3 regions of the Virgibacillus sp. L01 genome follow, and region 2 is predicted to be linked to each of the others. Evidence: riboswitches for the same ligand, from Rfam matches in the RefSeq annotation. Region 2 holds a riboswitch; each other region holds the start of a gene.
The links. Region 2 has a riboswitch for S-adenosylmethionine ahead of ACTWQM_RS05195 (homocysteine S-methyltransferase family protein). Riboswitches for the same ligand answer to the same signal wherever they lie in the genome.

Region 1 (3,286 bases), on a different contig from region 2:
TTATTATGGGGATTTCTTCCTGCTTATTGGAAGCTGATAGACCAGGTTCCACCTGATGAAATATTAGCACATCGCATATTATGGTCATTTATTTTCATGATTATTGTGGTTATAGTTGTGCAAAAATGGTACCTCTTCCTGAAAGAATGCATAATTATTTTAAACGATAAAAAGAAATTGACCGGGATTACATTCGCATCAATCGCCATTAGTATCAATTGGCTTACGTTTATATGGGCGGTTAACAATGAACACGTAATTCAGGCAAGCCTCGGTTATTACATAAACCCGCTTGTAAGCATTTTACTAGGAATGATTGTACTAAAAGAAACGTTGACACGAGGGCAGATGTTATCATTTCTGCTGGCTGCAGTTGGTGTTATTAATCTGACAATCAGTTATGGTGTTTTCCCGTGGGTATCGTTATTGCTGGCATTCAGTTTTGCAATTTACGGCTTGCTGAAAAAAACAGTCGATGTCAGTGCAATGTTCGGTTTAACCATCGAGACATTGATTGTCACCCCTATTGCTCTTATCTATTTGTTATCTATTCCTGACAGTTCATTGGCAGCTGATTCAATGTTTTCCAGTTTTGGGTTATTACTGTTTGGCGCTGGTGTTGTTACTGCGATCCCGCTGTTATTGTTTGCAAGCGGAGCTAAACAAATTCCATTATCAATGATAGGATTTCTGCAGTATATTGCACCAACTATCATGCTTCTTCTAGGTGTTTTCGTTTACCAGGAGACTTTTTCACTGGCGCATTTTATATCGTTCGCACTAATCTGGATAGCACTAATTATTTACATGGCTTCTGCACATCGCAGCTCAGTTCGGCTTAAGGAGAAAAATTAAAAATAATTTTCAGAATTCACTTGACGTACAATCATTGCTGCGTTTATAATATTCAATAACTTTAGAAAACTTGGCTTAACGCCAAGCCTTAGTTACATTTATACAGTAAGAAAGGATTTATGCTTTCTTAACTGCCAATAAAGTTACATCTCTTATCGAGAGTGGTGGAGGGAATAGGCCCTGTGAAACCCAGCAACCTTAAAAGCTTTTCAGAATGCTTAGTAAGGTGCTAAATCCTACAGGTCAAGTATGATCTGGAAGATAAGGGGAGGATCGTTACATACTACGCCCTCTTCTTAGGAAGAGGGCTTTTTATTATCTCCTCTCCCTCCAGAATACAGAAAAATTTAAAGGAGGAATTTATCATGTCAAATTTTCATCTTCACAATCAGGAAACACAGTTACTTCACGGTGGTCAGGAGCCGGACCCAGCAACAGGATCACGTGCAGTACCCATCTATCAAACCACTTCCTATGTTTTTCGGGATACTGAACATGCACAAAATCTTTTCGGACTACAAGAACCTGGTAATATTTATTCACGAATTATGAACCCGACTGTTGATGCATTCGAACAGCGAATCGCATTACTGGAAGATGGTGTAGCCGCAGTTGCAACTTCCTCCGGGATGTCAGCCATTACATTGGCCATTTTAAATCTTGCAAGCAGTGGTGATGAAATCATTGCTGACAGCAATCTATACGGTGGCACATATAATTTATTTGCTAACACACTTCCTCGTTACGGGATCGATGTTAAATTTGTCGATGGTACAGATATAGAGAGTATTCGTGCCGCAATTACCGAAAAAACAAAAGCTGTTTTCGGAGAGATTATTACAAATCCAAGTCTCAATGTGCTGGACGTTGAAAAAATTGCAGGAATTGCCCATGATAACGGGGTTCCATTAATCATTGACAATACATTTGCGACTCCTTATAATACGAAGCCACTGACATGGGGAGCAGATATTGTTGTACATTCAGCCACTAAATGGATCGGCGGCCATGGTACAACTATCGGCGGCGTTGTCGTTGATGGCGGCAGGTTCAATTGGGGAAATGGTAAATTCCCAGTCTTCACTGAACCTGACGAGAGTTACAACGGCCTTCGCTATGTCGATATTGGGCCAGCAGCATTCGCTACCAAACTGCGCGTACAGCTACTGCGTGATATAGGTGCTTGCCTAAGTCCACAGAATGCATTCCTGTTTCTTCAAGGTCTGGAAACATTGCACTTACGTGTTGAGCGCCATAACAAAAATGCCGAAGAAGTTGCAGCATATTTACAAAAACATCCTGCAGTTGAATGGGTTAATTTTCCTGGGTTACAGGATCATCCATCACACGAATTAGCCACTAAATATTTACAGAATGGCTATGGATCGATTATAACGTTTGGAATAAAGGGTGGCCGTGACGCAGGCCGGAAATTGATTGACGGTGTTACACTCTGGTCACATGTTGCCAACGTCGGTGATGCGAAGTCGTTAATCATCCACCCAGCATCAACCACACACCAGCAATTAGGTGAAGAAGACCTGGTTAAAAGTGGTGTCACGGAAGAGCTAGTCCGACTTTCTATTGGACTTGAATCAACCAATGATATATTAGTTGATTTAGACCAAGCAATTGCTAATGCTACTGGTGAAGCAAAATCATTCCAGGTAACAGAAGAAGATGCAGTCAAATGGCTCTTATCATCACCTTTTGACCGTAAAGATGGTGGTATCCGCCAAAAAGTTGTTGCGGTTAGCGGATTAGAAGATCAATCTAGTTCCTTTTATAAAAGTACAAAGCAATTACAGCAGTTAGGATTTCAAATTGTGCCGTTAAGTTCATCGGAACAAGCATTATTGAATGAACAAACATATAAACAGCTAGCTGATGTGCCACTTGAAATTGACGCCGTACTGTCCTATAACAATACGCTAGCACCAGAAACAATTGAGCAATTTACTAATAAGGACGGTAAAATAGTTTGGGTGGAAAATCCAAAAAATACAGATGAAACAGCGAAACATGCGAAAGCTGCTGGGCTTTCTGTGATTACAAATAAAAACATCTACCAGGAAGCGGTTCGTATTCGAGGGAATAACTCTGGAAGCGTGCTTGTAGAAGCGTAAGAATAAAAAACAGGGGGATCTGCGGTTATTTTTAAAAAAGAGGAGGGTTTAATAGATGAGACCGATAAATATTGCGTTAATCGGGCTTGGAACTGTTGGATGTGGTGTCTACCAAACACTGCACATTCACCAACAGCGGCTCGAAAAACTAGTCGGGGCCCCCATCAACATTTCAACAATTATTATTGAGCATCCTGACAAACATCAGAAAATCGCAGCCAAGACAAACGTTACAACAGATGTTAATACTGTTTTAAATAATCCTGAAATTGATGTTGTCTTTGAAGCAATTGTTGGAAAAGAAC
Region 2 (3,286 bases):
TCAAATGCCCAGGTAGATTGGTAGTTTCCTCGGCATAAGTGTGTTGTGACAATTAAGTCCTCAGGCTTATTCTCTAAAGCGCCATTAACTACTCGTAACGCCAGGTCAATTAAATCTTCTCTTGAATATTTCCCCTCATTAAATGGGATATCTGGAGCGGATAGTCCAGCGATGTATACATCATCTAATTGCAGGTATCGTACACCGGCATCGTAAAATGCTTTGATCGCATCCTGGTAGGTTTTAATAATATCACTTGCATAGTCTTCGATGTTTGGATAGATATCTGTATTATGAATGCGAGCGTTAAAGAGCTGGTTAGGACTAGGAATAGCTTGCTTTACGAGTGCCCGTCCATCAACAATTTCGTTTAAATCAGTGAAATCTTTTAGGAATGGGTGGTCCGGATTAAATGAAACCTTACCAGTATTCCGTACGTCATATTTCTCTGTTTCCAATCCCTCGAATTGGTATCCTTGCTCAGGTACATATCCTTCAATTCCGTTTAGATGCTCTAGAAAGTCCAAGTGAAACCATGTACGGCGAAACTCCCCGTCTGTAACAACTTCTAAGCCAAGTTCAATTTGCTTATCAACAACACGCTTGATTTCTTTTGTCTCGACCTCTCGTAATTGTTCTGCTGTAAGTTTGCCTTCCTTGTATTCTAGTCTTGCTTTGTGTAAATTATCCGGGCGTAGTAAGCTTCCGACGTGCTCTGCTCTGAATGGTGGTGCTTTTGTTAATGATACTGACATGCAAATTCCTTCTTTCTGATTTTAAAAATTAATTTGTATTAGTTAAAATCTTTACGCTTTTAACCGGTAGTTCTGATTATGTTCTTGGAGTGTTTTATCTGTCCCGAACAAGAAATGCTTTTCCATGTCTGGGGAATATTTCGAGTTTACTGTTTTAACTCCTACAGCTTCAGCTACTGAACGCAGCATTGCTGGTGAGGCACCGCAACAAAGGCCAATATAATTTATCCCGATGTCGTTTGCCTCTTTTGCCCAGGCTGCCAGTTCGTATCGGTTATGGTAAAGCGGGTCAAGTGCAGTCGGAAAAGTTGTTTCTAAAGGCAGATGGCAGCTGCATCCTCCATCCGGTAAATTAAAGAATGTCGGGTTTTCATCAGTAGTGCGGTATGGGATAGGAAGTCCACCCACATAGCCATCTACATTGTTACGTATGTCAGCAAGGTAAGGCTGCATTGTTTCAGGACCCCGGAAACAATTCATGCCCACAACCAGTGCGCCATTTTCAGAAAGAATTTTACATGATTCTTCTACAGTGTAGCCATCCCTTAATACATTTTCTCCCATTAGTCCGAACGTGATGACTGCTGGTAGGTCCTGTTTCAAAATTTCTTCCAGGGCTATTTGTGCCTCTTCATGGTAATAGAATGTTTCCCCATTAATGAAATCGACGCCCTCTTCCTTGCACCATTTTATCATTTCGGCAAAAATACCTCTGACTTTAGTCTTGGATTCAGGGTCTTCGGGATCGAAAATATTGGTATTTGAGATATTTCCAGCCACCAACGCTTCTTCGCTGGGATGTTCTTTAGCAACCTCTTTTGCTAAGCGGACAGCATTTCGGTTTAATGGCTCTAGTAGATCTTCTTTGCCAATAATACGCATTTTTTCCCTGTGTGCATTATACGTAAAGGCTAATACAACGTCTGAGCCTGCGTACATATAATCTCTATATGCCTGTTTAAGCGCTTCTGGGTTATCAAGTGCAACCTCTGGAACAAATGATCCTGCTTGCAAATACCCTCTACGTTCTAATTCAAATAAATACCCTTCTCCAACAATAACAGTTCCATCTTTTAAACGTTCTTCTAAATTACGCTTCAATCGTTTTCCTCCTCTTAAATAAAATAAAAAAGCCCACTTCTGAAAATAGAAGAGGGTTTGTTACCGTTAAGTATCACTCTCCTTATCTTCAAGCTTTAAGCATTTCAGCTTCTGGAATTAGCACAGTATTTAAAATCTGTTGCTGAGGTTTCAACGGGCCAGTCCCTCCACCTCTCTGGATAAGAAAATTATTCAATTTTGTATTATTGAATACAATACAACTCTTGCAAATGAATGTCAAGAATATTTTTAGCATTTGAATTAATTTCATCATTCAATAATAAAACAGTAAATCCAAACTATTTGTAATTTGCTATCCCTGTTGATTTCCACTGCAGGCGGACGCTTTCCATGGGCATGGCTTGAGCCTCCTTGCCCCGGCAAGAGGTATGCCGGCGTCGTCCGCAAAGGACGGTTTTTCATTTAGTCGCACTGCGGGGTCTCAAGGCTCATGCTCATTCCGCTTGGTTCAATCGCAAATACATTTGCTATTCCCGCAGGAGTTGCCGCCCTCCGTTTCAATCAATGATAAAAGTACTTTGAATGAGCGATTTTCCTTTTGATAAAACACATTTGTCCAAGCTTATATATTTTCAACTTCTCTAACTAAAGCTTCCGGTCGTTTAAATGTATAACACTAAACACAATTGTGCCCACGGATTTGCCGGATCCTCATTCCGCTATTTACCCTTTTTAGCCATATTTTTAACTGATATTGGGTAAATAACGGAACGAGGATCCGCTTCAAGCCTAACAGGACGGTTTTTCACCCATTTAACGGAACCACGATCCGCTTCATTACTTTGAGATTCACATTCCGATAACCTTTCTTCTCATTTCTGCCACTACCTCTCTAATAATCAACATAATAGGATCGGAATTGGATTGGACTAGATGAGAGCTCGAAATCAGTAGAATTCGCCTCAGGATCAGCGAAAATAAACACCATCAAAATTTAAATCCTTTTTCAGGGTTGTTTGAACGTGGTATATGTTAAAATTGCGTTAGAGAGTTGTTGTAGAGGAGGCCAATCCATGAATGTCGTATCCATTGACTTTGAGACGGCGAATGAAAAAAGAAACAGTCCCTGTGCGATCGGTGTTGTTGTCGCCAATGAAAATGGAATTGTTGATGAATTTTATAGTTTAATAAATCCAATGATGCATTTTAGTTCGTTTAATACGCGTATTCATGGGATACGAGAGGAAGATGTGGCAGATGCGCCGACGTTCGCAGAATTGTGGCCGACGCTCAGTGATTATTTATCTCATAACATAGTTATTGCGCATAACGCCAGTTTTGATATGAGTGTCATTCGAAATACATTGGATTACTTTAACCTTACATATCCTGAAATGGATTATCTTTGTACGGTGAATATTTCAAAAAGAATTTGGCCCGAGTTAAAGAATCATAAGTTAAATACGGTA
Region 3 (3,286 bases), on a different contig from region 2:
TCATAATCAGGTAACCGTGAATCTTCTTCAAGAATTACATTTTCAAGTACTGAACCAAATCGAATAGCATTGTAAATTTGTGGTTCTTTATCCTGAGACAGATTGATACATTTTGCGTAGCAGCCACCTTCAATGTTAAAAACACCATTTGGACTCCATCCATGTTCATCATCGCCAATTAAACGGCGGTATGGATCAGCAGATAATGTTGTTTTACCAGTTCCGGATAGACCGAAGAACAATGCAACATCACCTTCCTGGCCAACATTCGCTGAGCAATGCATGGATAAAATGTCGCGTTGTGGCAATAGGTAATTCATTATCGAAAAAATGGATTTCTTGATTTCACCAGCATACTCGGTACCACCAATTAAAATGATTCGTTTTTTAAACGATATCAGGATAAACGTTTCAGAATTTGTCCCATCCACCTCTGGATCTGCTTTGTATGTAGGAGCAGACACAACAGTGAATTCGGATTGATGGGTCTTTAATTCTTCATCTGTCGGCGTAATGAATAATTGGCGAGCAAATAAATTATGCCATGCATATTCGTTTATAACCTCGATGGGCAAGCGGTACTTTTCATCAGCACCAGCATATCCTTTAAATTGAAATAGCTCTTCCTTGTTCTTTAAATAGGTGATAACTTTCTCGTAAAGTCTTTCGAATGACGCTTCATCTATTGCTTGATTCACCAAACCCCAATCGATAAATTCTTCACAAATATCGTCACGTACAATGAATTTGTCTTTGGGAGAACGGCCAGTATATTCACCAGTAGTCGCACAAACCGCTCCTGTTGCGGTTAGCATACCTTCTTTACGTGATAAAATCTTTTCAACTAAATTAGGTACAGCAAGGTTTTTTTGTAAATTATTATGCGAAAGTAAATCTTTTAAAAATAGTGATTGTTCCACCGTTTTCATTTGTAATACCTACCTTTTTGATGGATTTGTATGGAAAGGCGATAACGTTCAATTATCTAATTATCTAAATCTAATCATTAGTATAACACATTAATCAAAATAGTCCATACTAATAATGTGATTATTTATATGAATTTTTAGTGGCAATCGTGTATGTGACTAGCAAATAGTTGACATCGCAAGGCTATTTCGATACGATAATTGTCGAACGGACACTCTCTTATTCAGAGTTGGTGGAGGGACAGACCCTGTGAAGCCCGGCAACCGTCACATTAGTGAAAAGGTGCTAATCTGGTGCAAGGATGTATCCTTGAACAATAAGAGCGAAAGGCCACAATTCCTTTCCTCATGAATGCAGGGAAGGTTTTTTGTTTGCAGTTTGGAAAGTTTAAATTTTTTCGTACTGTATAAGCCGGGTTTTCTAATTAAAACATATTTTAATAATGGACATATACTGAAAAGATAGAGTTCCGTACCATAAGTTTAGGGGAGGATTTAGCCAAATGGCTTCGAATCGTCGGTTATTTACATCTGAATCTGTAACGGAAGGACACCCTGATAAAATTTGTGATCAGATATCAGATGCAATTTTAGATGAAATTTTATCAAGTGATCCAAATGCCAGGGTAGCATGTGAAACAACTGTGACAACAGGGTTAGTATTAGTGTCAGGAGAGATTACTACTTCTACATATGTAGATATTCCTGCTATTGTACGTCAAACAATTAAAGATATCGGATATACAAGGGCAAAATTTGGCTTTGATGCTGATACATGTGCAGTACTTACAGCGATTGACGAACAATCTGCTGATATTGCTGGTGGAGTGGACAATGCTTTAGAATCTCGTCAAGGTAAAATGAGTGATGAGGAAATCGCCTCAATTGGAGCGGGTGATCAAGGGCTTATGTTTGGCTTTGCCTGTAATGAAACAGAGGAATTAATGCCTTTAGCAATTTCGCTGGCACATAAATTGGCAAAGCGGTTAGCATATGCGCGTAAAGAGAACATATTGGATTACTTGCGTCCCGATGGTAAAACACAGGTAACTGTTGAATATGACGAACATGATAATCCTGTAAAGGTGGATACCATTGTTATTTCAACGCAACATCATCAGGATATAGCTTCAGAACAAATAGAGAAAGACTTGATCGAACATGTGATTCGTCCCGTTGTACCAGCGAATCTGCTGGATGAATCAACAAAGTATTTCATTAACCCGACAGGTCGCTTTGTTATTGGTGGCCCACAAGGGGATGCAGGCTTGACAGGTCGTAAAATAATTGTTGACACATATGGCGGCTATGCGCGCCATGGCGGAGGTGCGTTCAGCGGGAAGGACTCCACTAAGGTAGATCGTTCCGGCGCATACGCAGCTCGTTATGTAGCCAAGAATATTGTAGCAGCGGATCTTGCAAAAACGTGTGAAGTTCAAATAGCCTATGCAATTGGAGTTGCTGAACCGGTTTCCATTGCAATCGATACTTTTGGAACTGGTGTTGTGAGTGAAGAAGCTTTGGTTACAGCGGTTCGCAAGTTATTTGATTTGCGTCCAGCCGGTATTATTCGAATGCTCGACTTACAACGTCCAATATTCAGGAATACTGCAGCATACGGGCATTTTGGCAGAACAGATATCCTTTTCCCTTGGGAGAAAACAGATAAAGTAGAAGAATTGCAAGCATTAGTTAAAAAATAATAGGTGAAAGTAGAAAGGTATTGCTCATGCAATATCTTTTTTTATTTGGCGAAAACTTTTAATTGATTTTACTCGTATATATAGTAGGAACGTTTTGAAGGGAGTGTGTAAGTCATTGAATGAGAACGAGTCCAAACTTATTAAGAAAATAAAGAAAGGTGATCAGCAAGCCTTTAAGCGTTTATATGAAAAACACGTAGACTATGCACTTCGAACAGCCTACTCGATTACGAAAAACAGAAGCGATGCCTCGGACATTGTTCAAGAGACATTTATTAAAATCTACCGTAATATTGAATCTTTTGATGTGAAGCGACCATTTAAACCGTGGTTTTATCAAATATTATTAAATGAAAGCAGGAGTTATATATCGAAAAGGTCTAAACAGGCAATCAATATTGAATCGGATCGGTTACTCGACCAGTTACACCGTAATGCCGAGAACAAGCGGCAATATGATGAGTTGGAGCTGGGGCTGGATGAACTAGATGATAAGGATCGTACAATCCTGACATTAAAGTATTTAAATGGCTTTACCGAGAAGGAAATTGCCAAGATGCTAGACGCAAATGTTAATACGATAAAGTCAAGGCTTTATAAAGGAAGAAAACGGTTAAAAGTTGCGATGGGAGGGATGAAGGATGAATGAAAAAG

Region 1: linked by a shared signal. The riboswitch ahead of ACTWQM_RS04095 (aminotransferase class V-fold PLP-dependent enzyme) and the one ahead of ACTWQM_RS05195 (homocysteine S-methyltransferase family protein) in region 2 are both predicted to bind S-adenosylmethionine.
Region 3: linked by a shared signal. The riboswitch ahead of metK (methionine adenosyltransferase) and the one ahead of ACTWQM_RS05195 (homocysteine S-methyltransferase family protein) in region 2 are both predicted to bind S-adenosylmethionine.

What each region holds. Positions count from the first base shown of each region.
Region 1 covers NZ_JBQQCP010000001.1:898,934-902,219, forward strand. Annotated here, with positions in the region: gene rarD (EamA family transporter RarD) at 1-855, shown strand, start outside; SAM riboswitch class I at 1,005-1,123, shown strand; gene ACTWQM_RS04095 (aminotransferase class V-fold PLP-dependent enzyme) at 1,221-2,981, shown strand; gene ACTWQM_RS04100 (homoserine dehydrogenase) at 3,037-3,286, shown strand, end outside.
Region 2 covers NZ_JBQQCP010000002.1:27,346-30,631, forward strand. Annotated here, with positions in the region: gene ACTWQM_RS05190 (5-methyltetrahydropteroyltriglutamate--homocysteine S-methyltransferase) at 1-755, opposite strand, end outside; gene ACTWQM_RS05195 (homocysteine S-methyltransferase family protein) at 807-1,856, opposite strand; SAM riboswitch class I at 1,936-2,042, opposite strand; gene ACTWQM_RS05200 (3'-5' exonuclease) at 2,891-3,286, shown strand, end outside.
Region 3 covers NZ_JBQQCP010000018.1:16,108-19,393, forward strand. Annotated here, with positions in the region: gene pckA (phosphoenolpyruvate carboxykinase (ATP)) at 1-929, opposite strand, end outside; SAM riboswitch class I at 1,147-1,253, shown strand; gene metK (methionine adenosyltransferase) at 1,433-2,632, shown strand; gene ACTWQM_RS19710 (RNA polymerase sigma factor) at 2,748-3,281, shown strand; gene ACTWQM_RS19715 (hypothetical protein) at 3,274-3,286, shown strand, end outside.